Cupriavidus taiwanensis LMG 19424: one gene and its partner. The protein of the gene in region 2 binds, or shares a complex with, the protein of the main gene of each other region. Links are inferred from orthologs where the notes say so. Each region holds a gene or a part of one and is shown on either strand. Other genes may lie near its edges.

The links.
Region 1: the proteins of RALTA_RS11825 (region 2) and smc are in contact, whole or in part, in a crystal structure (PDB 3ZGX), measured with the Bacillus subtilis proteins. The link is inferred for Cupriavidus taiwanensis LMG 19424 from one-to-one orthologs.

What each region holds. Positions count from the first base shown.
Region 1 is NC_010528.1:1,783,724-1,799,119, reverse strand. What follows is about bases 3,606-7,719. They hold smc (chromosome segregation protein SMC), read left to right. Parts: upstream 3,606-4,003; coding sequence 4,004-7,519; downstream 7,520-7,719. Other genes in these bases: RALTA_RS08160 (cell division protein ZipA C-terminal FtsZ-binding domain-containing protein), read left to right, coding at 7,516-7,719. Outside these bases: dapD (2,3,4,5-tetrahydropyridine-2,6-dicarboxylate N-succinyltransferase), read right to left, coding at 1-148; dapC (succinyldiaminopimelate transaminase), read right to left, coding at 333-1,547; RALTA_RS08175 (DMT family transporter), read left to right, coding at 1,755-2,723; RALTA_RS08170 (ferritin-like domain-containing protein), read right to left, coding at 2,736-3,563; more of RALTA_RS08160, read left to right, coding at 7,720-8,850; NAD-dependent DNA ligase LigA, read left to right, coding at 8,864-10,993; def (peptide deformylase), read left to right, coding at 11,009-11,542; RALTA_RS08145 (pseudouridine synthase), read right to left, coding at 11,778-13,601; RALTA_RS08140 ([protein-PII] uridylyltransferase), read right to left, coding at 13,624-15,396. UniProt on the Bacillus subtilis protein: Required for chromosome condensation and partitioning.
Region 2 is NC_010528.1:2,576,235-2,590,378, reverse strand. What follows is about bases 8,948-11,809. They hold RALTA_RS11825 (segregation and condensation protein A), read right to left. Parts: upstream 10,893-11,809; coding sequence 10,002-10,892; downstream 8,948-10,001. Other genes in these bases: RALTA_RS11815 (autotransporter assembly complex protein TamA), read left to right, coding at 11,304-11,809; RALTA_RS11820 (DUF3460 family protein), read right to left, coding at 10,933-11,124; panC (pantoate--beta-alanine ligase), read right to left, coding at 9,015-9,863; RALTA_RS11835 (PepSY-associated TM helix domain-containing protein), read left to right, coding at 8,948-8,961. Outside these bases: cobT (nicotinate-nucleotide--dimethylbenzimidazole phosphoribosyltransferase), read left to right, coding at 1-1,002; RALTA_RS11870 (adenosylcobinamide-GDP ribazoletransferase), read left to right, coding at 999-1,838; RALTA_RS11865 (histidine phosphatase family protein), read left to right, coding at 1,823-2,404; RALTA_RS11860 (cobalamin-binding protein), read right to left, coding at 2,405-3,310; threonine-phosphate decarboxylase CobD, read right to left, coding at 3,327-4,343; RALTA_RS11850 (CobD/CbiB family cobalamin biosynthesis protein), read right to left, coding at 4,340-5,314; cobU (bifunctional adenosylcobinamide kinase/adenosylcobinamide-phosphate guanylyltransferase), read right to left, coding at 5,308-6,012; RALTA_RS11840 (cobyric acid synthase), read left to right, coding at 6,051-7,574; more of RALTA_RS11835, read left to right, coding at 7,768-8,947; more of RALTA_RS11815, read left to right, coding at 11,810-13,121; RALTA_RS11810 (translocation/assembly module TamB domain-containing protein), read left to right, coding at 13,121-14,144. UniProt on the Bacillus subtilis protein: Participates in chromosomal partition during cell division. May act via the formation of a condensin-like complex containing Smc and ScpB that pull DNA away from mid-cell into both cell halves.

The DNA of each region.
Region 1 (15,396 bases), 790 kb from region 2 along the record:
GCTTCTCGGCCACGCGCAGGGTGCCGGCATCGAGCTGGCCGATGACGTTGGCGACGGCCTCGCGGATGTCGTTGGGGGCGGACTTCGGCGACAGGCTGGTGCGGTCTTCCCAGGCCTGGTCGATCAGGGCTTGCAGTGCTTGCGTCATGTTAGGTTCTCAGGTGGTGAATGTTGAAATTTTGCCAATTGTGTTCTCCCTCTCCCCTCAGGGGGAGAGGGTCGGGGAGAGGGGTGGTCTAGCAAGGCATCCCGCTAGCAGAACCGCCTGCCCTCTCCCCCGGCCCCTCTGCCGCTCGCGGGAGAGGGGAGCAAACCGGCGGCCGGGAGAAGTCTCAGCCCAGCGATTTGCAGAATTCCACGATCCGCCGCGCCCCCTCCACGCATTCCTCCGGCGTCGCCACCAGCGCCATGCGCACGCGGTTGGCGCCGGGGTTGAAGCCGTCGGCCTCGCGCGCCAGGTAGCTGCCGGGCAGCACGGTGACGTTCTGTTCGGCCAGCAGCCGCGCGGCGAATTCGGTATCGGAGAGGCCGGTGCGCGAGACGTCGGCCCACAGGTAGAAGCCGGCATCGGGCAGCGCCACGTCGAGCACCTCGGCCAGCATCGGCGTGACTTCGCTGAACTTGCGCACATAGGCGGCGCGGTTCTCGCGCACATGCGACTCGTCGTTCCACGCGGCGATGCTGGCGCTCTGCACCGCCGGGTTCATGGCGCCGCCGTGGTAGGTGCGGTAGAGCAGGAACTGCTTCAGCAGCGCGGCGTCGCCCGCAACAAAGCCCGAGCGCAGGCCCGGCACGTTGGAGCGCTTGGACAGGCTCGAGAACACCACCAGGCGCTCGAAGGGGTTGGCCCCGTTCGCACGGCCCAGCTTGTGCGCGGCCTCGAGCGCGCCCAGCGGCGCGCGGCCCTCGTCGAAATAGATCTCGGAGTAGCACTCGTCCGAGGCGATCACGAAGCCGTAGCGGTCGGACAGCGCGAACAGCTGCTGCCAGTCTTCCAGCGACAGCACCGCGCCGGTCGGGTTGCCGGGCGTGCAGACAAAGAGCAGCTGCACCTTCTGCCAGACGTCGTCGGCAATGCGGTCGAACGCCGGGGCGAAGTTGCGCGCCGGGTCGCTGTTGGCGAATACCGGGGTGGCGCCCGCCAGCAGCGCCGCGCCTTCATAGATCTGGTAGAACGGGTTCGGGCACAGCACCAGTGCGCCCGGACGGCTGCCGTCGACCACGGTCTGGGCAAAGGCGAACAGCGCCTCGCGCGAGCCGGTCACGGGCAGCACTTCGGTGGCGGCGTTGACACTGGGCAGGCCGTAGCGGCGCTCCAGCCAGCCCGCGATGCACTGCCGTAGTGCATCGGAACCGGCCGTTGTGGGATAATTCGCCAGCCCCGCAAGCGACTCTGCCAGCGCTTGCTTGATGAATGCCGGCGTCGGATGCTTGGGTTCACCGATGCCGAAGCTGATGGCCGGCTTGTCGGCAGCCTTTACTTGCGCAAAGAGCACCCGCAGTTTCTCGAACGGGTAGGGCTGGAGCAGGTCGAGGCGCGGATTCACAGTGTCAGTCGGGGCCGGTTAAAACGACGCATTATAGAGGAACGGCGCGGGTTTCCGTGCGCGGTCCCGGCCCGCCAGGCGGTCTTTGGCGAGGGTTGGGCCGGCATGGATGGCGGGCATCACGCCACGGTGATGCCGCCGGCGCCGTCCGGACGCTGCCCGCCGCGCATGGCGGGCGCTCCGGCTCGCCTCGCACCGATTCCCTTTATGAGCACAAATTCCGTTGCGGCGCCGCTGGCGCCGGCCGACCGCCATGCGGTCAAGGCATCGCTTTCCATCCTGATCGGCGCCTCGGTGTGGGGCATCGCCTGGTTCCCGTACCGCGTGCTGGCCGGCTGGGGGCTGGGCGGCATGCATGCCGCGGCGCTGGTCAGCGCGGTGGCGGCGGTGCTGTCGCTGCTGGCCTTCCGCCGCCACCTGGGCGGGTTGCGCCCGCACTGGCTGTTCGTCGCGATCGGCCTGGCGGCGGGCGTGACCAACGCCGGCTTCGTCTGGGGCAGCGTCAACGGCCATGTGATGCGCGTGCTGCTGCTGTTCTACCTGACGCCGGTCTGGACCGCGCTGTTCGCGCGGCTGTTCCTGGGCGAGCGGCTGTCCGCGGCCGGGCTGGCGCTGGTGGGGCTGGCGCTGTTCGGCGCCGGGCTGATGCTGTGGACGCCCGCGGTCGGCGTGCCGCTGCCGGGCTCCGCCGCGGAATGGTCGGGGCTGATCGGCGGCATGGGTTTTGCCGTCAACAACGTGCTGTCGCGCCGCGCCGGGCAGCGCTTTCCGGACACCGACGCCCGCGTGCGCACGGTGGTGGTCTACCTGGGCTGCACCGTGGTCGGCGTGCCGGCCGCGCTGCTGCTCGACGGCCCGGCGGTGGCGGTGGTGCCGGGCGCGCAGGTCAGCGCGGCGATGCTGGTGCTGGGGCTGGCGGCGGTGCTGGTGGTCAGCAATTCGGTGGTGCAGTACGGGCTGCAGCGGCTGCCGGCCAACCGCGTGTCGCTGCTGATGCTGTTCGAGATTGTCATCGCCGCGCTGTCGTCGTGGTGGCTGGCCACCGAGGTGCTGAGCTGGAAGGAGGCCGCGGGCGGGCTGTGCATCATCGCCGCCGGGGCCTTGTCCGGGCTGGTTCACCGCAGCCGCGCCGCGCCCGCGCCGGAGGCAGGCGCGGAGGCCGCGGCCTGCCACTAGCCCGGGCGCGGGTCAATGCAGCATCACGCGCGACACCATCGCCACCAGCGGCGCGCGCACCGCGCGCTCCACGCCGCGGTGCAGCTGCAGCGGCCGCAGCAGCATCTTGACGGTCATCTCGATCGGGATGTTGCGGCGGATCACGCCGGATACGCGCGTATTGAGCGCGCGCACCTCCGCCTCCGGGATCGACTCGACCCCGCGTTCCATGCGCAGCACGTTGCGCAGCGCGATCGCGGCGTCCTCGTTCTTGATTTCCAGCAGCCGGCGCGCCACCGCGCCCAGCACGCGCAGCCGGCCCAGGCGCTCGGCCTCGGCGAAGCGGTTGAAGAAGTGGAGGAAGTGCTTGTAGTGCCGCACCTCGTCGTTGGAGATGCGCCGCGTCAGGTCGCGCAGCACCGGCTCGTCGCTGGCCTGCTCGAGCGCCCGGTAGTAGGCCGCCGTGCCGGTTTCCACCACGCAGCGCGCCGCCATTTCCAGTGCCTCGGTCGGCTCGAACTGGTCGATCGAGCAGGTCTGGCTGTACTCGGCGAAAAAGCGCGCGTAGCCCCGCTCCCAGTCGAATTCCGGCCAGACGTGCTCGACATAGCGCCGCAGCGCCAGGCCATGCTGCAGCTCCTCGGCTTCCCACTGCTCGGCCAGCCAGCCGGCCGCATCGGGCACCCGGGCGTAGTAGGTGGCAAGGTTGCCCGCGTAGGTGTCGGAGCCGCTCTCGATGAACGAGGCCGACACCAGCAGGTAGAACAGGTCGCGGTCGCCGCGCACGCGCGCGAGGTCGATCGCCTCGTATCGGATGTCGTTGACAGACCACGGCCGGTTGGCCGCTGACGGTTCACTCATGCTCTGTCCTCCTGGTTGGCCAAAGGCTGCAAGGGGCGTTCAGGGTGCGTGGGGCCGGAGCGCATCCGGCATCACGCCGACAGAGCAGAGACTAGCATTTACCCTAATTAGTTTCAGCGCCCGGGCCGCGCAAGCGTGGCGGGCTGCCCACGCGTTGGCTGCCAAAGTGCTTGCGAAAACGCTTGTAAGAGTCGGAAAGGCAAGGGAATTCCGGGGCCCGGCGACCATCCCCGGGACGAGCCCAAACGGGCCGGCGAAGGCATCTGCGATGGTATGATTAGCCCCAATTCACGGGCCCGGGGGGTATTTTGAGGTGCCGGCGTCACGCCGCGCCGACTCCCGCGCAGCCCGGCTTTTCCGAACCGAGCAATAGCCCCGATACCCGATACCTGGCCGCCCCCGCTTTTCCTGCCGGAGTGGCCGATACCACACGAGAAACCGTGCGACTATCCTCGATCAAGCTGGCGGGCTTCAAGTCATTCGTCGATCCCACCAATTTCCAGGTGCCGGGCCAACTGGTCGGCATCGTCGGTCCCAACGGCTGCGGCAAATCCAACATCATCGACGCGGTGCGTTGGGTGCTGGGCGAGTCACGCGCGTCAGAGCTGCGTGGCGAATCTATGCAGGACGTCATCTTCAACGGTTCCACGGCGCGCAAGCAGGCCGGACGCGCCAGCGTCGAACTGGTGTTCGACAACGCCGAAGGCCGCGCCGCAGGCCAGTGGAGCCAGTACGCCGAAGTGGCGGTCAAGCGCGTGCTGACCCGCGATGGCACGTCTTCCTACTACATCAACAACCAGCCGGTGCGCCGGCGCGACATCCAGGACATCTTCCTGGGCACGGGCCTGGGCCCGCGCGCCTACGCCATCATCGGGCAAGGCATGATCTCGCGCATCATCGAGGCCAAGCCCGATGACATGCGCATCTTCCTGGAAGAGGCGGCGGGGGTCTCCAAGTACAAGGAGCGCCGCCGCGAGACCGAGAACCGGCTGTCGGATACCCGCGAAAACCTGACCCGGGTCGAAGACATCCTGCGCGAACTCGGCAGCAACCTCGAAAAGCTCGAGGGCCAGGCCGAAGTGGCGCAGCGCTTCAAGACGCTGCAGGCCGACGGCGAAGAGAAGCAGCACCTGCTGTGGCTGCTGCGCAAGCGCGAGGCGCAGCAGGAGCAGGAACGCCACCAGCGCGCCATCGAGCAGGCCCAGATCGACCTGGAAGCGCAGACCGCGCAGCTGCGCCATGTCGAGGCCGAGCTGGAAACCCTGCGCGCCGCGCACTATGCCGCATCGGATGGCATGCACGCCGCACAGGGCGCGCTGTACGAGGCCAATGCCGAAGTCAGCAAGCTCGAGGCCGAGATCCGTTACGTGGTGGAATCGCGCAACCGCGTGCAGGCGCAGATCGCCGCGCTGACCGCGCAGCGCGAGCAATGGCAGGGCAAGGCCGAGCAGGCCACCGACGAGCTGGCGCAGGCCGAGGAAAACCTGGCGGTGGCGGAAGGCCGCACGGTCGAGGCCCAGGAAGCCGTGGCGCAGCAGAACGACGAGCTGCCGACGCTCGAAGCGCAATGGCGCGACGCCCAGCAACTGCTCAACGAGCAGCGCGCCGGCATCATGCAGGCCGAGCAGGCGCTGAAGCTGGAAGCCGCGCAACAGCGCAGCGCCGACCAGATGCTGCAGCAGCTGGAGCAGCGGCGCGAACGGCTGTCGGCCGAAGACAAGGGCCTGGACCGCCCCGACGAGACCCGCCTGGAGCAGGCCCGCGCCGAGCTGGCCGAGCAGGAAGCGCTGGTCGAGGAAGCCCAGGCGGTGCTCGCCGACGCCGAAGAGAGCGTGCCGCGCCTGGATGAGGCGCGCCGCGCCGCGCAGGCGCGCGTGCACAGCGAAGCCGCCGCCATCGCTACGATTGAGGCGCGCCTGTCGGCGCTGCGCCAGCTGCAGGAAAACGTGCAGACCGACGGCAAGGTGCAGCCGTGGCTGGCCAAACATGAACTGTCCGAGCTGCCGCGGCTGTGGAAGAAAGTGCATATCGAGCCGGGCTGGGAGAACGCGCTCGAATCCGTGCTGCGTGAGAAGCTGGCCGCGCTGGAAGTGTCGAACCTGGACTGGGTCAAGGCCTTCCTGTCCGACGCGCCGCCGGCCAAGCTGGCGTTCTACTCGCCGCCGGCCGCCGCGCGTCCGCTGGAAACGCCCGCCGGCCTGCGCCCGCTGATGGCGCTGGTGCAGATCACCGAACCGGGCATCCGCGCGGTGATGCAGGACTGGCTCGCCGACGTCTATGTTGCCACCGACATGGCGCAGGCGCTGGCCGCGCGCAACACGCTGCCCGACGGTGCCTCGTTCGTGGTCGCCGAAGGCCACCTGGTGGGCCGTAACGCGATCCAGATCTACGCCGCCGATTCCGAGCAGGCCGGCATGCTCGCGCGCGAGCAGGAAATCGAAAACCTGCAGAAGCAGGCGCGCGCGCAGCTGCTGCTGTCCGACGAAGCCAAGACCGAGGCGGTGCGGGCGGAAGCCGCCTACACCCAGGCCAGCCAGGCGCTGGGCGAAGCGCGTGCGCGCGCCGAGCAGGCCACGCGCCGCGTGCACACGCTGCAGATGGACGTGCTCAAGCTGTCGCAGGCGATGGAGCGCTATGCCGCCCGCAGCGGACAGATCCGCGAGGAACTGGCAGAGATCCACGCGCAGATCGAAGAGCAGCGCGCCATCCGCGCAGAATCCGAAGCCAGCTTCGAGCAGCACGACGCCGCGCTGGCCGAGATGCAGGCCACCCACGAAGACCAGCAGATGGCCTTCGAGGCGCTGGACAGCAAGCTCTCGGGCGCGCGCCACCAGTTGCGCGACCTCGAGCGCGCCGCGCAGGAAGCGCTGTTTGCCGAGCGCAACCTGGCCAGCCGCATCGATGAGCTGCGCCGCAATATCCAGGTGGCGGCGGACCAGGCCGAGCGCATCGCCGAATCGCTCGAGAACGCCCGCGCCGAACTCGAGACCATCAACGAGCAGACCGCGCATACCGGCCTGCAGGAAGCGCTGGAGCGCCGTGCCGAGAAGGAAGAGAAGCTGACCATCGCGCGCACCGAGCTCGATGCGCTGTCGGCACAGCTGCGCCAGCACGACGAGCAGCGCCTGGCCGCCGAGCGCAGCCTGCAGCCGCTGCGCGACCGCATCACCGAGCTGCAGCTCAAGGAACAGGCCGCGCGCCTGAACCAGGAGCAGTTCAGCGAGCAGCTGAGCGCCGCCGCGGTGGACGAGGCCGCGCTGGCCGGCAAGCTGACCGGCGACCTGAAGCCGTCGTACCTGCAGGGCGAAGTCACGCGCATCAACAACGCCATCAATGCGCTGGGCCCGGTCAACATGGCCGCGCTCGACGAACTGGCCGCGGCGCGCGAGCGCAAGACCTTCCTCGACGCGCAGTCGGCCGACCTGAACGACGCCATCGGCACGCTGGAGGACGCGATCGCCAAGATCGACCAGGAGACCCGCGCGCTGCTGCAGGGCACCTTCGACCAGGTCAACCACCATTTCGGCGAGCTGTTCCCGTCGCTGTTCGGCGGCGGCCAGGCGCGCCTGATCATGACCGGCGAGGAAATCCTCGATGCCGGCGTGCAGGTGATGGCGCAGCCGCCGGGCAAGAAGAACTCGACCATCCACCTGCTGTCGGGCGGCGAGAAGGCGCTGACCGCGATCGCGCTGGTGTTCGCGATGTTCCAGCTGAACCCGGCGCCGTTCTGCCTGCTGGACGAGGTCGACGCGCCGCTGGACGACGCCAATACCGAGCGCTACGCCAATATGGTGGCGCGCATGTCGGACAAGACCCAATTCGTTTTCATCTCACATAACAAGATCGCCATGGAAATGGCTCATCAACTCATTGGCGTGACCATGCAGGAGCAGGGCGTTTCGCGTATCGTGGCCGTGGATATGGACGCGGCGGTGTCGATGGCGGAGGCAGCATGAACCTGAATATGGACCTGCAGACCGCGCTGATCGTCGCGGGCCTGGTTTTCGTGGTGCTGGTGTTCGGCTACAACCAGTGGCAGATCCGCAAGGCGCGCCGCCCGCGCGAGCTGCGGCCCGAAGACGACCTGCCGCCGATGCGCGAGCCGGTGGTTGGCCAGAGCACCGCGCCGGAGACCGTCGCACGCCTGCACGAAGCCGCGGCCGAGCAGCCGCCGCGGCGCGAGCCCACGCTGTCGCAGGCGCCGGCCAGTGCCGGCGCCGCGGTGGCTGACCGCAATCACGCCGCTGCCGCCGCGGCCGCGGCGGCCAGCACTGCCGATGCCGACGAAGCCGTCGCCGAGGAGGTAGCTGTCGGGGCTGCAGCGTCGCAGGCGTCGGCCGACGAAGCGGACGCTGCTGCCGCGGTGACGCCTGCCACGGCGCCTGCACCAGCAACCGTGTCTGCGCCGGCACCCGCTCCGGCTCCGGTCGCCGCCGTGCCGGACGGCCAGCCCGCGCCAGCCGTGGTCGATCCGCTGATCGACTGCATCGTGCCGCTGCACCTCGAACGCAAGGCTTCCGGCGACCGCATCCTGCCGCTGACCGGCCGCCTGCGCCGTGCCGGCACCAAGCCGGTCCACATCGAAGGCCTGCGCGCCGAAGCCAACGCCTGGGAACCTGTCACCGCCGGCCACCAGTATGAAGACCTGCAGGTGGGCGTGCAGCTGGCCAACCGCGGCGGCCCGCTCAATGCGCTGGAGTTCTCGGAATTCATCACCGCGGTGGAATCGCTGGCCGAGTCGCTCGACGCCTCGGCCGACCTGCCGGACATGGGCGAGACCGTGGCCAACGCGCGCGAGCTCGACGCCTTTGCCGCCGCCAGTGACGTGCAGCTGGGCGTCAATGTGATCTCCGACGGTGCACCGTGGTCGGCTGCCTATGTGCAGAACGTGGCCACGCAAGACGGGCTGGTGCTGTCGCGCGACGGCACCCGCTTTATCCGCTACCAGGCCAATGCCGAGGGCGTGCAGCGCCCGCTGTTCACGCTGCAGTTCGGCGACACCAACTTCCTGCGCGACGACCTCACCGTCAAGGCCGGCCGCCAGATCACGCTGCTGCTCGACGTGCCGGTGGCCGACCAGGGCGCCAAGCCGTTCAAGACCGTGTGCGAATACGGCCATACGCTGGCGCAGCGCATGGGCGCGCAGCTGGTCGACGACAATATGCGGCCGCTGACCGAAGCGTCGTTCGTCGCCATCTTCAACCAGCTCGAAGCGCTGTACCAGAAGCTGGAAGCGCGCGGCATGCCGGCCGGTTCGCCGGTGGCGCTGCGCCTGTTCAGCAACTAGCCGGAGCCTGCCCATGACCGCAAAACACCGCGGCGCGCAGGCAGAGGCCTCCGCGCCCGCCGGCGCCTTGCCGGCCGACGCCGCCGCCAGCCGCGTAGCCTGGCTGCGTGAAGAGCTGGACCGCCACAACTACCAGTATTACGTGCTGGACGCGCCCACCGTTCCCGATGCGGAATACGACGCGCTGTTCAGCGAACTGATGGCGCTGGAACTCGAGCATCCCGAGCTGCAGACGCCCGACTCGCCCACCCAGCGTGTGGGCGGCGAGCCGTTGTCCGCGTTCGACTCGGTGCGGCACCGCGTGCCGATGCTGTCGCTCAACAACGCCTTTGCCGACGAGGACGTGCTGAACTTCGACCGCCGCTGCGCGCAGGGGCTGGGCCGCACCGCCCCGGCAGCAGGCGAGGCCGACCTGTTCAGCGCCGCCGACGCGGTCGAATACGCGTGCGAGCTGAAGTTCGACGGCCTGGCCATGTCGCTGCGCTATGAAGACGGCCGCCTGGTTCAGGCCGCCACCCGCGGCGATGGCGAGACCGGCGAGGACGTCACCGTCAACGTGCGCACCATCAAGGCGATCCCGCTCAAGCTGCGCGGCCAGGCGCCCGCGGTGCTGGAGGTTCGCGGCGAGGTTTTCATGTTCCGCCGCGACTTCGACAAGCTCAACGCGCGCCAGGCCGAGGCCGGCGAAAAGACCTTCGTCAATCCGCGCAACGCCGCCGCGGGCAGCCTGCGCCAGCTCGATCCGCGCATCACCGCGAGGCGTCCGCTGTCGTTCTTCGCCTACGGTCTGGGCGAGCTGCAGGGCGTTGAGCGCCCGCCCACCCACAGCGCCATGCTCGACGGCTTCGCCGCGCTGGGTTTGCCGGTGTGCAAGGACCGCGCGGTGGTGAAGGGCGCGCAAGGGCTGCTGGATTTCTACCGCGATATCGGCAAGCGCCGTGACGACCTGCCCTACGACATCGATGGCGTGGTCTACAAGGTCAACGCGCTGGCCGAGCAGGAGCGCCTGGGCTTTGTCTCGCGCGCGCCGCGCTTTGCGCTGGCGCACAAGTTCCCGGCGCAGGAAATGACCACCGTCGTCGAGGACATCGAGGTGCAGGTCGGCCGCACCGGCGCAATCACGCCGGTGGCGCGGCTCAGGCCGGTGTTCGTCGGCGGCGTGACCGTGACCAATGCCACGCTGCACAACGAGGACGAGATCCGCCGCAAGGACGTGCATGTTGGCGACACCGTGATCGTGCGCCGCGCCGGCGACGTGATCCCGGAAGTCGTCGCCGTGGTGGCCGAGCGCCGCCCGGCGGACGCGCGCGCCTTCGTGATGCCGACCGCCTGCCCGGTGTGCGGCTCGCATATCGAGAAGCTGGAAGACGAAGCCATTGCCCGCTGCACCGGCGGCCTGATCTGCGCGGCGCAGCGCAAGCAATCGCTGCTGCATTTCGCGCAGCGGCGCGCCATGGATATCGAAGGCCTGGGCGACAGGCTGGTCGAGCAGCTGGTCGACCAGGGCATCGTGCGCACGCCGGCCGACCTGTACAAGCTTGGCGTCGCCAAGCTGGCCGCGCTGGAGCGCATGGCGGACAAGTCGGCCGCCAACCTGGTGGCGGCGATCGACAAGTCGCGCGCGACCACCATGAACCGCTTCATTTTCGCGCTTGGCATCCGCCACGTCGGCGAAGCGACCGCCAAGGACCTGGCCCGGCACTTCGGCAAGCTCGATGCGCTGATGGCGGCCGACGAAGCCGCCCTGCTGGAGGTCAACGATGTCGGCCCGGTGGTGGCGCAGTCGATCGCGCACTTCTTCGCCGAGCCGCACAATGTCGAGGTCATCGAGCAACTGCGCGCCGCGGGCGTACACTGGCCGGAAAGCGAGCCGGTGGCAAAGTCGCCGGCGCCGCTGTCGGGCAAGACCTTTGTCCTGACCGGGACGCTGCCGACCTTGTCGCGCGAAGACGCCAAGGAACTGCTGGAAGCCGCCGGCGCCAAGGTGGCGGGGTCGGTGTCGAAGAAGACCGACTACGTGGTTGCCGGCGCCGAGGCCGGCAGCAAGCTGGACAAGGCCGAGGCGCTGGGCGTGCCGGTGCTGGACGAGGCCGGCATGCTGGCGCTGCTGGCGCAGGCAGGCGCCGCGCCGGCCGAGGAATAACCGGGGAACGGAACCATGATCCGCGAGATTCTAAAGATGGGTGATCCGCGCCTGCTGCAGGTGGCGCGGCCGGTGGAGCGCTTCAACACGCCGGAGCTGCGCACGCTGATCGAAGACATGTTCGACACCATGGACCACGCCAACGGCGCGGGCCTGGCCGCGCCGCAGATCGGCGTCGACCTGCAGGTGGTGATCTTCGGCTTCGACCGCAATCCGCGCTACCCGGACGCGCCCACCGTGCCCAAGACCGTATTGATCAACCCCGTGCTGGAAATGCAGTCCGACGAGATGGAGGACGGCTGGGAGGGCTGCCTGTCGGTGCCGGGCCTGCGCGGCGTGGTGCCGCGCCACCTGCGGCTGAAGTACAGCGGCTACGACCTGATGGGCAACCGCATCGAGCGCGTGGCCGAGGGCTTCCATGCGCGCGTGGTGCAGCATGAGTGCGACCATCTGCAGGGGATTCTTTATCCGATGCGGATCAAGGATTTTTCGAACTTCGGGTTTACCGAGGTGCTGTTTCCGGATTTGCCGGCGAATAGCGACGATTGAATGGCAATGCCAATCGGCACGCTGCCGGTTTGCTCCCCTCTCCCGCTTGCGGGAGAGGGGCAGGGGGAGAGGGCAGGCGCTGGCATACCGACGCCTGTCACTTCGTCGACATGCCGGCCCTCTCCCCAACCCTCTCCCGCAAGCGGGAGAGGGAGCACGCAATCGGTACAGGGATGAGGCGGTGGCGATTGCCCACCCCCCCGAAAAAAGCGGCCATTCCGGCCGCTTTTTCACATCAGAACTTCTCGAACTGCCCCAGGAACCGCCACTTGCCCGGCGGCAGATCGCCCAGCACCACGCGCCCCATGCGCACGCGCTTGAGGCCCACCACCTGCAGCCCCACCTGTTCGCACATGCGGCGGATCTGGCGCTTGCGGCCCTCGCGCAGCACGAAGCGCAGCTGCTCTTCGTTCTGCCAGCTGACCTTGGCCGGCTTGAGCGGCACGCCGTCCAGCGACAGGCCGTGGCGCAGCAGTTCCAGGTCATCGGCCGGGAATTCGGCGCTGATGTTGCGCTCGACCGGCCCGTGCGGCGAGTGCCAGACCACGCGCACCAGGTATTCCTTCTCGACGGTCGAATCTTCGCCGATCAGCGCGCGCGCGACCCGGCCGTCCTGGGTCAGCACCAGCAGGCCGGTGGAGTCGATATCGAGGCGGCCGGCCGGCGCCAGGTTCTTGCGTTGCCACGGCGCAAAGCGCTTGCGCGTGGGGTCGCCTTCCCACTGGTTCTCCGGAGCGAACAGCGCCGCGGCGGGCTCGTAGCCATCCTCGGCCTGCCCGGAAACGTAGCCCACCGGCTTGTTCAGCAGCACGGTGACGCGCTCGCCTTGCTCGGAGCGCGCTTCCTGCAGGATCTCGATCTCGGCGTCCGGGCGGATGCGGCTGCCGAGTTCGGTCACGGGCTTGCCGTCGACCAGCACCCAGCCGCGCGGGATCCATTCGTCGGCCTCGCGGCGCGAGCACAGGCCGAGTTCGGACATGCGCTTGGACAGGCGTACCAGGCCGTCGTCGTGGCTGGATTCGTCGCGCGGCGCCGCGGGCGCTTCGCGGCGCGAAGCTGGCGCCGGGGCGCGTTCCGGGCGTGCGGGCCCGGCGGTGCGGATACGGTCGGCCGCGTCGCTGAAGCGGCGTGCCGGTGCCGTGCCTTCGCGGCGGCGCTCGCCCGACGGCGCGGGGCGGGCGCGCCGCTCGTCGTCGCCATGGCGGCGCGGGCGCGAGTCGGCGCCTTCGAAGCGGCGAGGGCGCTTGTCGTCGTCACCAAAGCGGCGCGGGCGGGTGTCAGCGCCTTCGAAGCGGCGCGGGCGCGGCTCGCCACGGTCGTCGCCAGTGCGGCGCGGACGGTTGTCGTCGTCGCCATAGCGGCGCGGCGGGCGCGACTCGCTGCTTTCGAAGCGGCGCGGCCGCGCCTCGCCACGGTCGTCGCCAGTGCGGCGCGGACGGTTGTCGTCGTCGCCATAGCGGCGCGGCGGGCGCGACTCGCTGCCTTCGAAACGGCGCGGGCGTGCTTCGCCGCGGTCATCGCCATAGCGGCGCGGACGGCTTTCGTCGTCGCCGAAGCGGCGCGGCGGGCGCGACTCGCTGCCTTCGAAGCGGCGCGGACGCGCTTCGCCGCGGTCATCGCCAGCACGGCGTGGACGATTGTCGTCGTCGCCGAAGCGGCGCGGCGGGCGCGACTCGCTGCCTTCGAAGCGGCGTGGGCGCGCTTCGCCGCGGTCATCGCCATAGCGGCGCGGACGGCTTTCGTCGTCGCCGAAGCGTCGAGGGCGCGCCTCGCCGGCATCCGGGCGGCGCGGACGCGCCTGGCGTTCGCTGTCAGCGGGGCGGGGCGCACGCGGCTGGCGCGGCTGTGCTGGCGCTTCGCCCTGGGCGGCGCTGCCACCGGTCTTGCCGCCGGCGCGCTGCTGGGCGCGCTTGATGCCCTCGGAGACGGCCTGCACGCGCTTGCGGTTCAGGTCGGACACGCGCACGGGGCGGGTGCCGCCCTTGCGCGCGGCCGTGCCGGTATCGCTGGCGGCCTTGATGCCTAGCGTCTTGCGCTTCGGCGAATTGCTGTCGGTCATAGGTTGATGATGCCCGCCCGCCTCAGATGGCGAGGGCGGCGAGCAAGTCCTGTTCAAGCTGAATCTGCAATCGGTTGTCGGCGGCCAGGCGGCTGCCGTCTACCAGGAACACGTCTTCGACGCGTTCGCCCAAAGTGTTGATGCGTGCCGTGTGCACGGACACGCGATGGCGCGCCAGTACGCGGGCGATGGCGTACAGCAGGCCGGTGCGGTCGTTGGCGGACAGCGACAGCAGGTAATACTGGCCGCGCTCGTCCGGGCGCAGGTCGACGCGCGGCTTGATCGGGAAGCTGCGCGACTGGCGCGACAGCCGCCCCTGCGTGGGCTCGGGCAGCGCGCCCTGCAGGCGCAGCCGCTCGCACAGCTCGTGCTCGACCAGCGCGATGATGTCGCGGTAATTGCCGCCGTCGCCGGCCATGCCGGGGTCGGTGACCTGGAACGTATCGAGCGCGTAGCCGTGGCGCGTGGTGTGGATCTTGGCGTCCTGGATCGAAAACGCCTTGCGCTCGAAATAGCCGCAGATGCGCGCGAACAGGTCGGGCTGGTCCTTGATGTAGACCGCTACCTGCAGGCCTTCGCCGGCCGGCGACACGCGCGCCTTGACCACCGGCACCGGGCTGTCGACCTTGTTGTACAGGTGGCGCGTCAGCCAGGCGATATCGTGCGAATCGTGGCGCAGGAAGAAGGCCACGTCCAGCTGCGCCCACAGCGACTTGCCCAGCGCCGGGTCGAACGCTTTCAGGCGCAGTTCCGAGATGGTGTCCGCCTTGCGCTGCGACCACAGCGAGTGCGGGTCCACCCGCGCGCCGCCCAGCACGCGCAGCGTGATGTGGTACAGGTCTTCCAGCAGCTTGCCCTTCCAGGCGTTCCATACCTTGGGGCTGGTGCCACGGATATCGGCGACGGTCAGCAGGTAGAGCGCGGTCAGGTAGCGTTCGCTGCCGACCACCTCGGCGAAGGCATGGACCACGTCCGGATCGGTCAGGTCCTGTTTCTGCGCGACGTGGCTCATGGTCAGGTGGTGCTCGACCAGCCAGCAGATCAGGTCGGCGTCCTCGCGCGCAATGCCGTGCTGCCTGCAGAAGCGGCGCGCATCGACGGTGCCGAGCCGTGAATGGTCGCCGCCGCGGCCCTTGGCGATGTCGTGGAACAGCGCCGCCACCCACAGCACCCAGGGCTTGTCGAAGCTGGCCATCAACTGGCTGCAGAACGGGAACTCGTGGGTGTGCTCGACAATGGCGAAGCGGCGCATGTTGCGCACCACCATCAGGATGTGCTGATCCACGGTGTACACGTGGAACAGGTCGTGCTGCATCTGCCCGACGATGCGCCGGAAGTTGATCAGGTAGCGGCCCAGCACGCTGGTCTGGTTCATCAGCCGCAGCGCATGGGTAATGCCCTGCGGCTCCTGCACGATGGCCAGGAACAGCCGGCGGTTCTCGGGGTCGTTGCGCCAGCGCGCGTCCATCACCGTGCGGGCGTTGTACAACCCGCGCAGCGTGCGCGGGGCCAGTCCCTTCACGCCGGGCGTGCGCTCGTACAGCAGGAAGGTCTCGAGGATGGCGTGCGGGTCGCGCTCGTAGAGGTCGTCGCTGGTGATTTCCAGCATGCCCTGGCGCTCGACGAAGCGCTCGTTGAGCACGCGCGTCACCTGCGACTCGCTGGGGAACAGCATCGCCTCGATATTGAGCAGCAGCACGCTGTTGAGCTGGGTCACCGCCTTGGCGGCCCAGTAGTAGCGGCGCATCAGCTGCTCGCTGGCGCGCTTGTGGGCACTCTGGCGGTAGCCGAAGGC
Region 2 (14,144 bases):
CGCCCCGTGCTGCAGGCCGCCATCGACGACAAGACCAAGCCCCTCGGCGCGCTCGGCCGGCTTGAAGCCCTGGCCTTGCAACTGGGCCTGATCCAGGGCACCGCGCGGCCGGTGCTGCGCCGGCCCACGGTGATCGTGTTCGCCGCCGACCATGGCGTGGCCGATGCCGGTGTCAGCGCCTATCCGGCCGAGGTCACGGCGCAGATGGTGCAAAACTTCCTGGCCGGCGGCGCGGCGATCAACGTGTTCTCGCGCCAGCACGGCATTGCGCTGGAGATCGTCGATGCGGGCGTGCGCGTGCCGCTGCCGGCGGCGCCGGGGCTGGTCAACTGCCGCATCGCCGACGGCACCCGCAACTTCGCCAACGAGCCGGCGATGACGCCGGAACAGGCCGCCGCGGCGATGACCGCAGGCATGGCGCGCGTGCTGCGCCATGCGCAGCAGGGCTGCAACGTGATCGGCTTCGGCGAGATGGGCATCGCCAACACTTCGGCCGCGGCCTGCCTGATGCAGCGTCTGACCGGCCTGCCGCTCGAAGACTGCATCGGGCGCGGCACCGGCCTGGACGACGCCGGCCTGGCGCGCAAGCGCGAGGTGCTGGCCGGCGCGCTGGCGCGGCATGCCGATGCGCAGGCGCCGCTGGACGTGCTGGCCACCTTCGGCGGCTTCGAGATCGCGATGATGGCCGGCGCTTTCCTCGCCGCCGCGGCCAGCCGCATGGTGATCCTGGTCGACGGCTTTATCGCCACGGCCGCGCTGCTGGTGGCGCAGCGGCTGGATCCCAACGTGCTGCAGTACTGCGTGTTCACGCACTGCTCGCACGAGCGCGGCCACCGTGCGCTGCTGGCGCAGTTCGACGCCGCGCCGCTGCTGGCGCTGGACCTGCGCCTGGGCGAAGGCACCGGCTGCGCGCTGGCGTGGCCGCTGCTGGCCTCGGCCGCAGCGTTCCTGAACGAGATGGCCACCTTCAGCGGCGCCGGCGTCAGCACCGCATCGCCATGAGCGCGCCGACCGACCCGGTGCCCATTCACGAACCGGCCGGACCACGCAGCCCCGCTGGCGTGGCCGGCGAACTGCGCTATTTCCTGACGGCGCTGGGCTACTTCACGCGCGTGCCGTTGCCCGGCTGGCTGGCGCGCTGGGTCGGATTCGAGCCGCACTACCTGCACGCCGCCGCGCGCTATTTTCCGCTGGTCGGGCTGTTGGTGGGCGGCGTGGGCGCGCTGGCCACCTGGGGCGCGGCGCTGTGGTGGCCGCCCGGCGTGGCCGTGCTGCTGGGCATGGCCGCGACGCTGCTGCTGACCGGCGCCTTCCATGAAGACGGGCTGGCCGATTGCGTCGACGCCTTCGGCGGCGCATGGCGGCGCGAGGACGTGCTGCGCATCATGCACGATTCGCGCATCGGCGCGTTCGGCGCCATCGCGCTGGTGGTGGCGCTGCTGCTGAAGTGGCAACTGCTGGTGGCGATCGCCGGGCGCGGCGGCATGGCGGTGCTGCTAGCCGTGCTGGTTGCCGCCCATGCCGCCAGCCGCGCGATGGCGGTCAGCTATCTCGCCACGCTGACTTACGTGCGCCCCGAGGGCAAGGCCAAGCCGGTGGCGCAGAAGCTGGCCGGCGCTGGGCTGGTGTTCGCGCTGCTGTGCGGGCTGGTGCCGCTGTGGCTGGTGTCGCCAGGGTTCTGCGCGGCGGCGGTGGGGACGCTGCTGGTGCTGCGCCTGCTACTCGGCCGCTACTTCGTGCGCCGCATCGGCGGCTATACCGGCGATTGCCTCGGCATGGCCCAGCAATGCGCCGAGATCGGACTCTACCTGGTGGCCGCCGCATGGACGTGGTCCTGATCCGCCATGCGCAGCCGCAGGTGCCGGCGGGTACCTGCTATGGCTGCCTCGACCTGCCGCTGCTGGCGCCGCTGACGCCGCCCGCGGCACGGATCGTTGCCGGCCTGCCGGCACCCGATCGCATCGTTGCCAGCCCGCTGGCGCGCGCGCTGGGCACGGCGCAGGCACTGGCCCAGGCATGGCCGGGCGGCGTGCCGGCGATCGACACCGAACCCGGCCTGCGCGAAATCGACTTCGGCAGCTGGGAGGGCGTGGCCTGGGATGCGATCGACCGCGGCGCGCTCGATCAATGGGCGGCCGACCTGCTGCATGCGCGTCCGCATGGCGGCGAATCGCCGGCACAGGCGATGGCACGGGTCGTCGGCTGGGCCGCGACGCTGGCCGCGGACCGTACCCGCTGCCTCTGGGTGGTGGGCCACGCCGGGCCGATGCGCATGCTGGCGGCGCACTGGCTGGGCGTGCCGCTGGCGGCCACGGTGGACTGGGAGCTGGGCTTCGGCGCCAGCTGCGGGTTCCGGCTGGGGCAGGGCGCGGCGCGGCTAAGCTGGTGGAACCGCGCCGGCTGATCAGCGCGCGGGCCGCCGGCTGCGCGCGGTGTCGAGGTCCTTGCAGATCTGTGCGGCACCCTGGACCGCGCGCGGGCCGGCACGGTTGATCAGGTCGCCGTCGATCACGAACAGGTTGTTGCGCGCCACTGCCGTGACCTGCTTCCAGCGCCGCCACATCTCGAAATCGGGCAGCGGCTGGTCCGAGCGCGTGGCACCGATCCCCGCCGTCACCATTGCTTCCGGATTGCCCGCGATCACCGCTTCGACCGACACGGTCGGCACCAGCGGCGCCTCGGCGGCGAACAGGTTGCGTCCGCCGCACAGCGTCAGCATGTCGCTGACCAGGTGCTGGCCGTTGAGCGTCATCAGCGGTTGCTGCCAGACCTGGTAGAACACGGTGACCGGCGGGCGCGCCGCATAGGTCTTGCGCAGCGTTTCCACCTGCTGGCGGAAGCCGTCGGCGGCGCGCCGCGCGGTGGCCTCGGTGCCCAGCAGCGTGCCGAGCTTCTCGATGGTGTCGGGGATTGCCGCCAGCCGGCGCGGCTCGCTGTAGAACACCGGGATGCCGAGCGCGCGCAGCCGGTCGGTCTGCTTCTGCGCATTGCCGTGGCGCCACACCACGATCAGGTCCGGCTTGAGCGCGGCAATGCGCTCCAGGTCCAGCGCCTTGTTGTCGCCCACGCGCGCGATCTCGCGCGCCTGCGGTGGGTAGTCGCTGTAGCTGACGGTGCCGGCGATGCGGTCGCCCCCGCCCGCGGCGAACAGCATCTCGGTGACGTGCGGCGCCAGCGAAATCACGCGGCGCGCCGGCTGTGCGAGGGTCACGGTCTGGCCGGTGTCGTCGATGGCGGAGACCGTGGCAGCGGCGGGCAGCGCTGGCAGCAGCAGGGCGGAGGCAATCAGCGGGATCAGGCGGTTCGGCATGGCTTGCGTCAGAGAGTCAGGCAGCGGCCGCCAGCGCCGCGTCCAGCCGCTGCCAGGCGAGAGGCTGGTCCGGCGGCAGGCCAAGGCGCAGGCTCGGGGCGCAGCCGCCGGCGGCATCGAAATAGCGGGTCCAGACCCCGTGCTGCGCCAGGCCGTGGTGCAGCCGCGCGGCGTCGCGATGCGGGACCCAGCAGAACAGCGGGTGCGTCACCGGCGGCAGGCAGTGGCGGTCCAGCATGCTGGCCAGGCGCGCGCCGCAGGCCTGCAGCCGGACCCGGGTGGCCTGCTGCCACGCCGCGTCAGCCAGCGCGCGGCGCGCCACCTCGCGCGCCGGGCCGGCGACGGTCCAGTGGCCCAGGCGCGCGCGCAGCGCGTCCAGCAGTGCCGGCTGCGCCAGCACGAAGCCGCAGCGGATGCCGGCCAGGCCGTAGAACTTGCCGATCGAGCGCAGCACCACCAGCCCGGGGCTTTCACTGTGCGCGGCGACGGAAGCGCCCGGCAGGCAATCGATAAAAGCTTCGTCGACCAGCAGCGTGCCGCCGCGCGCGGCCAGCGCGGCATGCCAGCGCAGCAGCGTCGCGGCGGGCAGCACGCGCGCGGTCGGGTTGTTCGGGTTGACGACGACCAGATGATCGAGCGTGTCGGTCAGCTCGGGCCGCGTGAAGTCCGCTTCGTCCAGCAGCGCCACGGTATGCCCCGCGGCAGCGAACGCCGGCGCGTATTCGCTGTACCCCAGCGCGGCGATGCCGACGCGGCCCGGTCGCAGCAGCGCCGGCAGCGTGCGGATCGCGGCCTGCGAGCCGGCCACCGGCAGCGCATGGGGCGCGCCGCATGCCGCCGCGGCCAGTTCGGCCAGGCCGTCATCGTCCTGCGGCAGCCGCTGCCACGCGTGCGCCGGCAGCGCCGGCACCGGATAGCCATCGGGGTTGATGCCGGTGGAGAGGTCGAGCCAGTCGTCGGCGGGGCGGCCGTAGCGGCGCACCGCGGCCAGCAGGTCGCCGCCATGGCGGATCGGGGGCAGGGTGGTGTTCATGCCGGTGCGGATACCATCAGTGCGGCGAGCGCGCTGGCGCCTGCCAGTGCCAGCCACAGCCACAGCGTGCGTTCGACCAGCCGCAGGCAGGCCATCACATGCGCTGCCTGCGGCGCGGAGCCGGCGCCCAGCGGCGGGCGTGGCTCGATTTCACCGTGATAGCGCGCCGGGCCGCCAAGCCGCACGCCAATGGCGCCGGCACCCGCGGCCATCACCGGGCCGGCATTGGGGCTCGACCATGCCGGGGCCTGCGTGCGCCAGCAGCGCAGTGCCTGCGCGGTGGCGCCGAGCAGCGCATACGACAGCGCGGTCAGCCGTGCCGGCACCAGGTTGAGCGCATCGTCGAGGCGCGCCGCGGCCCAGCCGAAATACACCAGCCGAGGCGTGCGGTAGCCCCACATCGCATCGAGCGTATTGGCCAGCCGGAACACGATCACGGCCGGCGCGCCGCCGACCAGGAACCAGAACAGCGCGCCGAACACTGCGTCGTTGCCGTTTTCCAGCGCCGATTCGCAGGCGGCGCGGGCCAGTGCTTCGGTGTCGGCATCGGCGGTGTCGCGCGAGACGATGCGCGCGGTCAGCGCGCGCGCCGCGGGCAGGTCGGCTACGGCCAGCGCGCCGGCGATCGGGGCGATATGCTGGTGCAGGCTGCGCGCGCCCAGCGCCGCGTACAGCGCCAGCGCATGCAGCGCCAGTGCGGCGCGCGGATGCCAGCTCGCCGCCGCGGCGACCAGCCACCATGCCAGCGCCGCCGGCGCCAGCACCAGCACGCACCAGCCGGCAAGTCCGGCGAGGCGCTGGCGCCATGGCGCGCTACGTTGCGGGGGTGGGTTGAGGCGGCGTTCCAGTGCGGCGGCGATGCGGCCGAAGCCGACCAGCGGATGCCAGCGCCGCGGCTCGCCGAGCCAGCGGTCCAGCAGTGTCCCGATCCATGCCGCTGCCACGCATGCCGGCCAGGCCAGCATCAGCATGCGGGATCGGGGCCCTTTACCGCCACCGGGATGCCCGCCACCAGCAGCCGCACGCAGTCTGCCGCGGCGGCCAGCTTCTGGTTCAGGCGGCCCAGTTCATCGACATAGAAGCGGGTGATGGCACCCATCGGGATCACGCCGAAGCCGATCTCGTTGGAAACCAGGATGACGTGGCCGGGCAGCGTCGGCAGCGCGTTGAGCAGCGCCTCGATTTCTTCGGTGAACGCCGCCGGCGGCGTAATCACGCCGTGCTCGGGGTAGCTGCGGCCATCGGGAAAGAGCAGGTTGTTGATCCACAGCGTCATGCAATCCACCAGGATGCAGCCGTCGTGGCGCGCGTTGGCATAGAGCGCGTCGGCCAGGTGCACCGGCTCTTCCACCAGGCGCCAGTCGGCGGGGCGGCGCGCGCGGTGCAGGGCGATGCGGACTTCCAGTTCCTGGTCGGCATGGGCCGGGTCCTGGCGCGCGGTGGCGATATAGGTGACCGGCCCGCCGGTGATGGTGGCGTGGTCGGTGGCGAGTTGTTCGGCAAAGTGGCTCTTGCCGGAACGGGCGCCGCCCAGCACCAGCGTCAGCTGGCGGCCGCCAGTGCCCCTGGCGGCTGCGCGCGGCTGCGCGGCGGGGGCGGTGCCGGACGCGGTGGCGGGTGCGATGGCCGGGGTTTCCATCCGCGTATTGTAGCCGCCGCATCCGGGCATGGCACGGCCCGCGTGCAGGGCGGTGCGATAATCCGGCGATGCAACCAGACGCTACGCAATTCCAGCCGCCGCGTGCCCTGCGCGGCACGTTGATGGTCCAGGGCACCACCTCCGATGCCGGCAAGAGCACCATCGTCGCCGGCCTGTGCCGGGTGCTGGCCCGTGCCGGCACGCGCGTGGTGCCGTTCAAGCCTCAGAACATGGCGCTGAACAGCGCCGTCACCGCCGACGGCGGCGAGATCGGCCGGGCCCAGGCGCTGCAGGCCCAGGCCGCGCGGCTGGCGCCGCATACCGACATGAACCCGGTGCTGCTCAAGCCCAGCAGCGACACCGGCGCGCAAGTCATCATCCACGGCCGGGCGCGGCTGGACCTGGACGCGCGCGCCTACCACGCCTACAAGCCCGAGGCGATGAAGGCCGTGCTGGCCTCGCACACACGCCTGGCGCAGGCCTATCAGGTAGTGCTGGTGGAGGGCGCCGGCAGCCCGGCGGAAGTGAACCTGCGCGAACGCGACATCGCCAACATGGGGTTTGCCGAGCAGGTCGACTGCCCGGTGGTGCTGGTCGCGGACATCGACCGCGGCGGCGTGTTCGCGCACCTGGTGGGCACGCTCGACTGCCTGTCCGACAGCGAGCGCGCGCGCGTGACCGGCTTCATCATCAACCGCTTCCGCGGCGATATCGGGCTGCTGGAGCCGGGACTGGACTGGCTGGTGGCGCGTACCGGCAAGCCGGTGTTCGGCGTGCTGCCCTACCTGCACGGCCTGCACCTCGATGCCGAGGATGCCATCATCGGCGCGCAGGCCGATGGTGGCCAGGGCGCGCAGCGCCTGCGCGTGATTGTGCCGGTGCTGCCCCGCATCGCCAACCATACCGACTTCGACGCGCTGCGCGCGCATCCGCAGGTGGACCTGCAGTTTGTCGGCCCGGGCCGGCCGATCCCGCCCGCCGACCTGGTGGTGCTGCCCGGCAGCAAGAACGTGCGCGGCGACCTGGAGTTCCTGCGCACCCACGGCTGGGACGTCGCGTTGGCGCGGCACCTGCGCTATGGTGGCAAGCTGGTCGGCATCTGCGGCGGCATGCAGATGCTGGGGCGTCAGGTGCACGACCCCGACGGCCGCGAAGGCCCTGCCGGCAGCAGCGCGGGGCTGGGCTGGCTCGATTACGAAACCACGCTGGCCGCCGACAAGCAGCTGCGCCAGGTGCGCGGCCGGCTGGCGCTGGAAACGGCCGAGGCCGGCGCGCCGGTGCGCGGCTACGAGATCCACCTCGGCGTCACCAGCGGCAAGGGCCTGGAGCAGCCGGCGCTGTGGCTGGACCGCGGCGACGGCACCCTGCGGCCGGACGGGGCACGCTCGGGCGACGGCCAGGTGCTGGCCACCTATGTCCACGGCCTGTTCGACGATCCCGGCGGGTGCCAGGCGCTGCTGCGCTGGGCCGGACTGGACCAGGCCCAGGCCGTCGATCTCGACGCGCTGCGCGAAGCGTCGATCGAGCGCCTGGCCGACACCATGGCGGCGCACCTCGACCTTGCGGCACTGTTGGCGCCATTGCGTCACTAAGGCGGCACTAAGGCGGCACTAAGGCGGCACTAAGGCGGCACTAAGGCGGCACTAAGGCGGCCGCGATGCGTATAGCGGCGTGAAAAGTCCCTGCTAGAATCGCGAATCCTTCGCATTCGCATCATGGCGCTGAGATGGCTTTTCCGCCATATTCCGCGCCTTGCAGCGTCCGCTCAACGTACTCTACCCCGTCATGGTTACCGGCCGCCTGCGCGTCGTCCTCGTCAAGCTCCATCGCTATATCGGCCTCAGTCTTGGCCTGCTGTTCGTCCTGATGGGGCTGACCGGCATGACCATCGCCTGGCGCGATGAACTCGATGCCTGGCTCAATCCCGACCTGCTGGTGGCTTCCGCGCCGATGGCGGCGCCGGTGACTCCGGACACCGTCCAGGCGGTGACCGAGCGGCTGGCGGCGCCGCCCTACGGCAAACCCAACCTGCTGATGCTGCCGACCCATGCCGACGGCGTCTTTATCGCCTGGTATCCGGTCAAGGGGCCCGACGGCGCGGTGCCGGGGCGCTCGCGCCAGGTCATGGTCGACCCGGTCACACTGGCGGTGAAGGGCGAGCGTGTCTGGGGCGAGGCGGGGCTGTCGCGCCGGCTGCTGCTGCCCACGCTGTTCCATCTGCACCGCTACCTGCTGGCGGGCGATACCGGCAAGACCATCACCGGCGTGGCCGGCATGCTGCTGTTGCTGACCACGCTGGTGGGCGTCGCCGCCTGGTGGCCCAAGATGAAGCTGCGCTCGGTGGTGCAGGCGTTTCGCATCACGCATGGCGGCTCATGGTCGCGCTTCAATTACTCGCTGCACCGTGCGGGGGGGATCCTGGCCGCGCCGGTGCTGGCCATCATCGCGTTTTCCGGCTGGTACCTGAACCTGCCGAAGTGGGTGACGCCCATCGTGGCGGGGGTGATGACGGTGACGCCGCCCGTCAAGCACGCCTCGGCACCTGCGCCGGCGGGCGCGAGGCCGCTCGAAGCGGGCGAGATCATGGCCGCGGCGCACGCGCAGTTCCCGCACGCGCAGGTCACCCGCATCGGCTTCCCGCGCAAGCCCGGCGACGCCTTCGAGATCCGGCTGTGCCAGCCCGGCGAAGTGCGCCAGCACACCGGCGCCACGCGGCTCTGGCTCGATGCCTGGACCGGTGCGCCGCTTGGCGTGCGCGACCCGCAGCAGGCGCCCGCCGGCGACACGCTGCTGAACTGGCAGTTTCCGCTGCATACCGGCGAAGCATTCGGCCTGCCGGGGCGGCTCTTCATCACGCTGTTCGGGCTGGCGCCGCTGGCCTTCGCCGTGACCGGCGTGCTGATCTGGTGGAAGCGGCGGCGCGGCCACCAGCGGCATGTCGTGAAGGCGGCGCAGCGCGCCGGCATGCGCCAGGCATGAAAAAGGCAGGCCGCCGGGCCTGCCTTTTTGTTTGGCGGACGCGGATGCGCCGCTCAGATTTCCAGGTTGTCGATCAACCGGGTCGCGCCCAGCTTGGCCGCGGTCAGGATCACCAGCGGCTCGCCGGCGAGGAATTCCTCGCGCGTCGGCGCCTGCAGGTCGACACGCTTGCGGATCGCCACATAATCCGGCTTCCAGCCACGCTGTTCCAGCGCAGCGCGGGCCCTGGCCTCCACCGCCAGCAGGTCGGCCGAGGCGCGGTCGCCGCCCAGCACGGTGTCGCGCACATCGTGCAGGGTGCGGTAGAGCACCGGCGCCTCGGCGCGTTCATCCGGGCTCAGGTAGCGGTTGCGCGACGACAGCGCCAGCCCGTCTTCCGCGCGCACGGTTTCGGCGGGAACGATGTCGATCGGCAGCGCGAACTGCTGCACCATGCGGCGCACGATCATCAGCTGCTGGTAGTCCTTCTTGCCGAACACGGCCACGCGCGGCTGCGCGCACGAGAACAGCTTCATCACCACGGTGCACACGCCCTTGAAGAAGCCGGGGCGGAATTCCCCCTCGAGGATGTCGCCGAGGTCGTGCGGCGGCTCGACGCGGTATTCCTGGGGCTCGGGGTACATGTCGCGTTCGGACGGCGCAAACAGCACGTAGACGCCTTCGCTCTGCAGTTTTTCGATGTCTTCCTGCAGCGTGCGCGGGTACTTGTCGAAATCCTCGTTCGGGCCGAACTGCAGGCGGTTCACGAAGATGGATGCCACCACCGGGTCGCCATGCTGGCGCGCCAGGCGCATCAGCGACAGGTGGCCTTCGTGCAGGTTGCCCATGGTGGGGACGAACGCCGCGCGGTTCTGGCCGCGCAACTGGTCCCGCAGCTCTTGGATGGAGGAAATGACTTTCATCTGCCTTGGTGTGCTGGTCGTGTAGGGGTGACCCGGGCGCCGGTCCGCGGCGCGCGGCGGCTGCCGTGCCGGTCTGGGCCGGCTGTCGGCGGATTGTAGATCAAGTGGGGCGGGGCTGGCCTCGGCGGTTCGGACGGGTCAGCTGGGGCTGTACGCCAATCGCACATAAATCGGCGCGAACGGCTCGGCCTGGGTGATCTCCACCAGGGATTCGCGCGACAGCTCCAGCATGGCGATAAAGTTCACCACCACCACCGGCACGCCCTTGCCGGAGCGCACCGCGTCCTCGAACAGCTCCGAGAACTCCATGAAGCGCGCATGCTGCAGCCGGCGCAGGATCTGGCTCATATGCTCGCGCACCGACAGCTCCTCGCGCGAGATCTTGTGATGCTGGTTGAGCTTGGCGCGCTTGAGCACGTCGGCCCAGGCCGCCTGCAGGTCGACGGTTTCCACGTCGGGAAAGCGCGGCGCCAGGCTCTGCTCGATATAGACCTGCGAGCGCAGGAAATCGCGGCCCAGCTGCGGCACCGTGTCCAGGCGCTGCGCGGCCAGCTTCATCTGCTCATACTCCAGCAGGCGGCGCACCAGCTCGGCGCGCGGGTCCTCGGCTTCCTCGTCGCTGTCGGCCTTCTTGACCGGCAGCAGCATGCGCGACTTGATCTCGATCAGCATCGCCGCCATCAGCAGGTATTCCGCCGCCAGCTCCAGGTTGGTCTTGCGGATCTGCTCGATATACGACAGGTACTGCCGGGTGACCTGCGACATCGGGATGTCGAGGACGTTGAAGTTCTGCTTGCGGATCAGGTACAGCAGCAGGTCCAGCGGGCCCTCGAAGGCTTCGAGGAAGATCTCGAGCGCGTCCGGCGGGATGTACAGGTCCTGCGGCAGCTTGAACAGCGGCTCGCCGTACAGGCGCGCGAACGCCATCCCGTCGACCATGTCGGCGGGGCCGGCCGTGCCCGGGGCGGCGGGCGCCACGGCGGGCAGTTCCACGGGCAGCGGCAGCTTGTCCTGGTCGCCTGCGCTCATGGTGCGGTCGGCTCGGGTTCGGGCTCGGGGGCGGCGGGGATCAGTTGTCCTGCGAGTAGACGTAGGGCTTCTGCGCCACGCGCGAAGCCTGGGCGCGGGCGCGCTCTTCGAGGTCGATCGGTGCCTTGTCCCACAGCAGGGCGCGGCCGTCGCGCTGCTCGGCCTCCAGCGTCGGGCGCTCTTGCTTGAGCTGCTTCAGGAACTGGGTGATATCGGATTCGTAGAGGGCCATGTTCAACCGGGATGCACCCGTGCGGGCGCCAGATAGGTACAGTGGGCCATGATTTTACAGTATCGGCCCCCCGGGATGCACGCCGGACCGCAGGCGGGGGGCTGCAACGGGCGGGAAAGTTCCGGGCACGCGGCCGGGTGTGGTCAAATACCGACTTTGTATGTGTGGACAATCGGGCGATGCCGCAAGACACCGCTATCACCGCTGATTCGGCTGGCCATGCCGCCAGGCGCCTGGCCGCGCGCGCCGCGGGCGTGCTCAGGATCTTGGGCACGGTGCTGGCACTGGCGGCGGGCGGCGCCCAGGCGGCCTACAAGGTCGAGGTCGAAGCGCCCAAGCCGATCCGCGAGATGCTGGAGGAGCACCTCGACCTGGCCCGCTACAAGGACCGCACCGACCTGTCGCAGGACCAGTTCGACTACATGGTCGAGACCGTCGGCGAGCAGGTGCGGGCCTTCACCTCCACCGAAGGCTATTTCGATCCCACCACCACCACCCGCGTCGAGGGCGAGGGCGACAAGCGCGTGGTCCATGTGATGGTGGACCCCGGCGCGCGCACGCTGATCCGCAACGTCGACCTGCAGGTGACCGGTCCGGCCGCGACCCAGTCGCCCGAACAGGTGGCGGAAATGAAGGCCAAGTGGGGCCTGCCCGCGGGCCAGCCGTTCCGCCAGGACGACTGGGACAAGGCCAAGGAAGACGCGCTGGTGACGCTGCAGAGCCACACCTACTACGGCGCGCGGCTGGCCGCGTCGCAGGCGCGGGTCGAGCCGGACGAGCTGCGCGCGGACCTGTCGGCGCACTACGCCAGCGGCCCGGCCTACCGCCTGGGTCCGCTCAAGGTCACCGGCACGCGCCGCTACCCGGAACAGATCATCGTCAACGTCAACCCGCTCAACGAGGGCGAGCCGTACCGGGTCGAGCGGCTGCTGGAGCTGCAGCGCGCGATCCAGAACCAGCCGTATTTCTCCAACGTGCAGGTCGACCTGGAGCCGCCGCCGGATGCCGAGCAGGCGCCGGACGGCGTGGTCACCGCGCCGGTGTCGGTGCGCGTGCGCGAATACCCGGTGCACCGGCTCAACAGCGGCGTCGGCTTTACCACCGATACCGGCGCGCAGGTCGAAGGGCGCTATTCCTACTACAACCTGTTCAACCGCGCCTGGACCTTCGATTCGCAGGCGCGCATCGAACAGAAGCGCTCCTACCTGTTCGCCGAGGCGGCGATGCCGCCGTCGCGCGGCGCCTACCGCAACAGCGTGTACAGCAGCTACGAGCGCACCATCGATCTCGAGAACACCGATACCACCAGCCTGCGCGCGGGCCTGAAGCGCTCGCGCTCGCGCGAGAAGTACGACGTCACCACGTCGCTCGACTTCTACTATGACAAGCTGCTGCCCGAGGGCCAGGCCGCCCAGATCAGCAAGGCCCTGGTGCCGGCCTTCGCCTGGACCCGGCGCGACGTCGACAACCCGGTGTTCCCGCGCCGCGGCAATGTGATCAGCACCCAGGTCGGCGTGGCCGCGCGGGGTTTGCTCAGCGATGCCACCTTCCTGCGCCTGTATGGCCGTATCCGCCAGTACATCCCGGTGGGCAAGCGCGACCTGGTGGTGGCGCGGCTGGAACTGGGCGCCGACCTGACCGGTGACAGTTCGAGCCAGATCCCGGCAACGCTGCGCTTCCGCGCCGGCGGCACCGATTCGATCCGCGGCTACACCTACCAGTCGATCGGCACCCCCAGCGGCTCCAGCATCCTGCCGGCCAAGTACCTCGGCACCGGCAGCCTGGAGTACCAGTACTGGTTCAAGCCGGACTGGGGCGTGGCGGTGTTCTGGGACCTGGGCACGGCCGCCGACAACCTGCGCGGCGTGACGATCTACAACGGCGTGGGCGTGGGCGTGCGCTGGCGCACGCCGGTGGGCCCGCTGCAGCTTGACGTGGGCTACGGCATCCAGGAGCAGCAGTTCCGGCCGCATATCTCGCTGGGGGTGGCGTTCTGATGAACGTGCACGACCTGCCTTCCGTGCCCGGCGGCGGCGACGCCGCACCGCCGCCCTCCGGTCCGGCACCGCGCCAGCGCCGGCGGCTGTGGCGCGCGCTGGGCTGGCTGGCCGGCATCGTGCTGTTGCTGGTGGTGGTGCTGGCGGCCACCGGCGTGGCGGCGCTGCGCACCGAAACCGGCACGCGGCACCTGTGGACGCTGGCCACGCGGCTGTCGGCCGGCATGCTCAGCGGCCAGCTCGAAGGCGGCACCGTGGCGCACGGCCTGCGCCTGCGCGACGTGGTGTTCGCCAGCGGCCAGACGCGCGTCACGGTGGACCGCGTCGACGGCAGCTGGAACCTGAGCTGGCAGCCGCGGCGGCTGCACGTGCAATGGCTGCGCATCGGCAAGGCCGAAGTGCGGCTCGGCCCGTCCGAGCCCAGCACCGAACCGATGCGCAAGCCCGCGTCGCTCGAACTGCCGCTCGCCATCGATGTCGACGCGCTGACGCTCGAGCGCCTGGCGCTGCTGCAGGGCCCGGCGCCCACGGCCGAGCCGATGGTGTTCGCCAACCTCGCCGGCGCGCTGCACAGCGACGGCCAGCGCCATCGCGTCAGCGTGGACAAGCTGGAAACGCCTTACGGCAAGCTGGCCGCCAACGCGCAGCTGGGCGCCGCCGCGCCGTTCGCGCTCAGCGCCGAAGCCTTGCTGGAAAGCAGCTGGCAGGACGAGGCCTTCGCCGTCAATGCCACCGCCAACGGCAATCTCGACGCCTTGCGCGCCGAGGTGCAGGCCAGCGGCGACCGCATCCACCTGCGCGCGGGCGCGGACCTGACGCCCTTCGGCAAGGTCCCGTTCACGCACCTGCTGGTCGATGGCGACCGCATCAACCCGCGCCTGTTCAGTCCGTCGGCGCCGCAGGCCAACCTGACCGTGCATGCCGAGCTGCGGCCGGTGGACGGCGCGGCGGCGGTCCCTGCGCCGTCCGCCACCGCGCCGTCCGCGGCCTCGGCCCCCGCATCCGCGCCGGCCCCCGCATCCG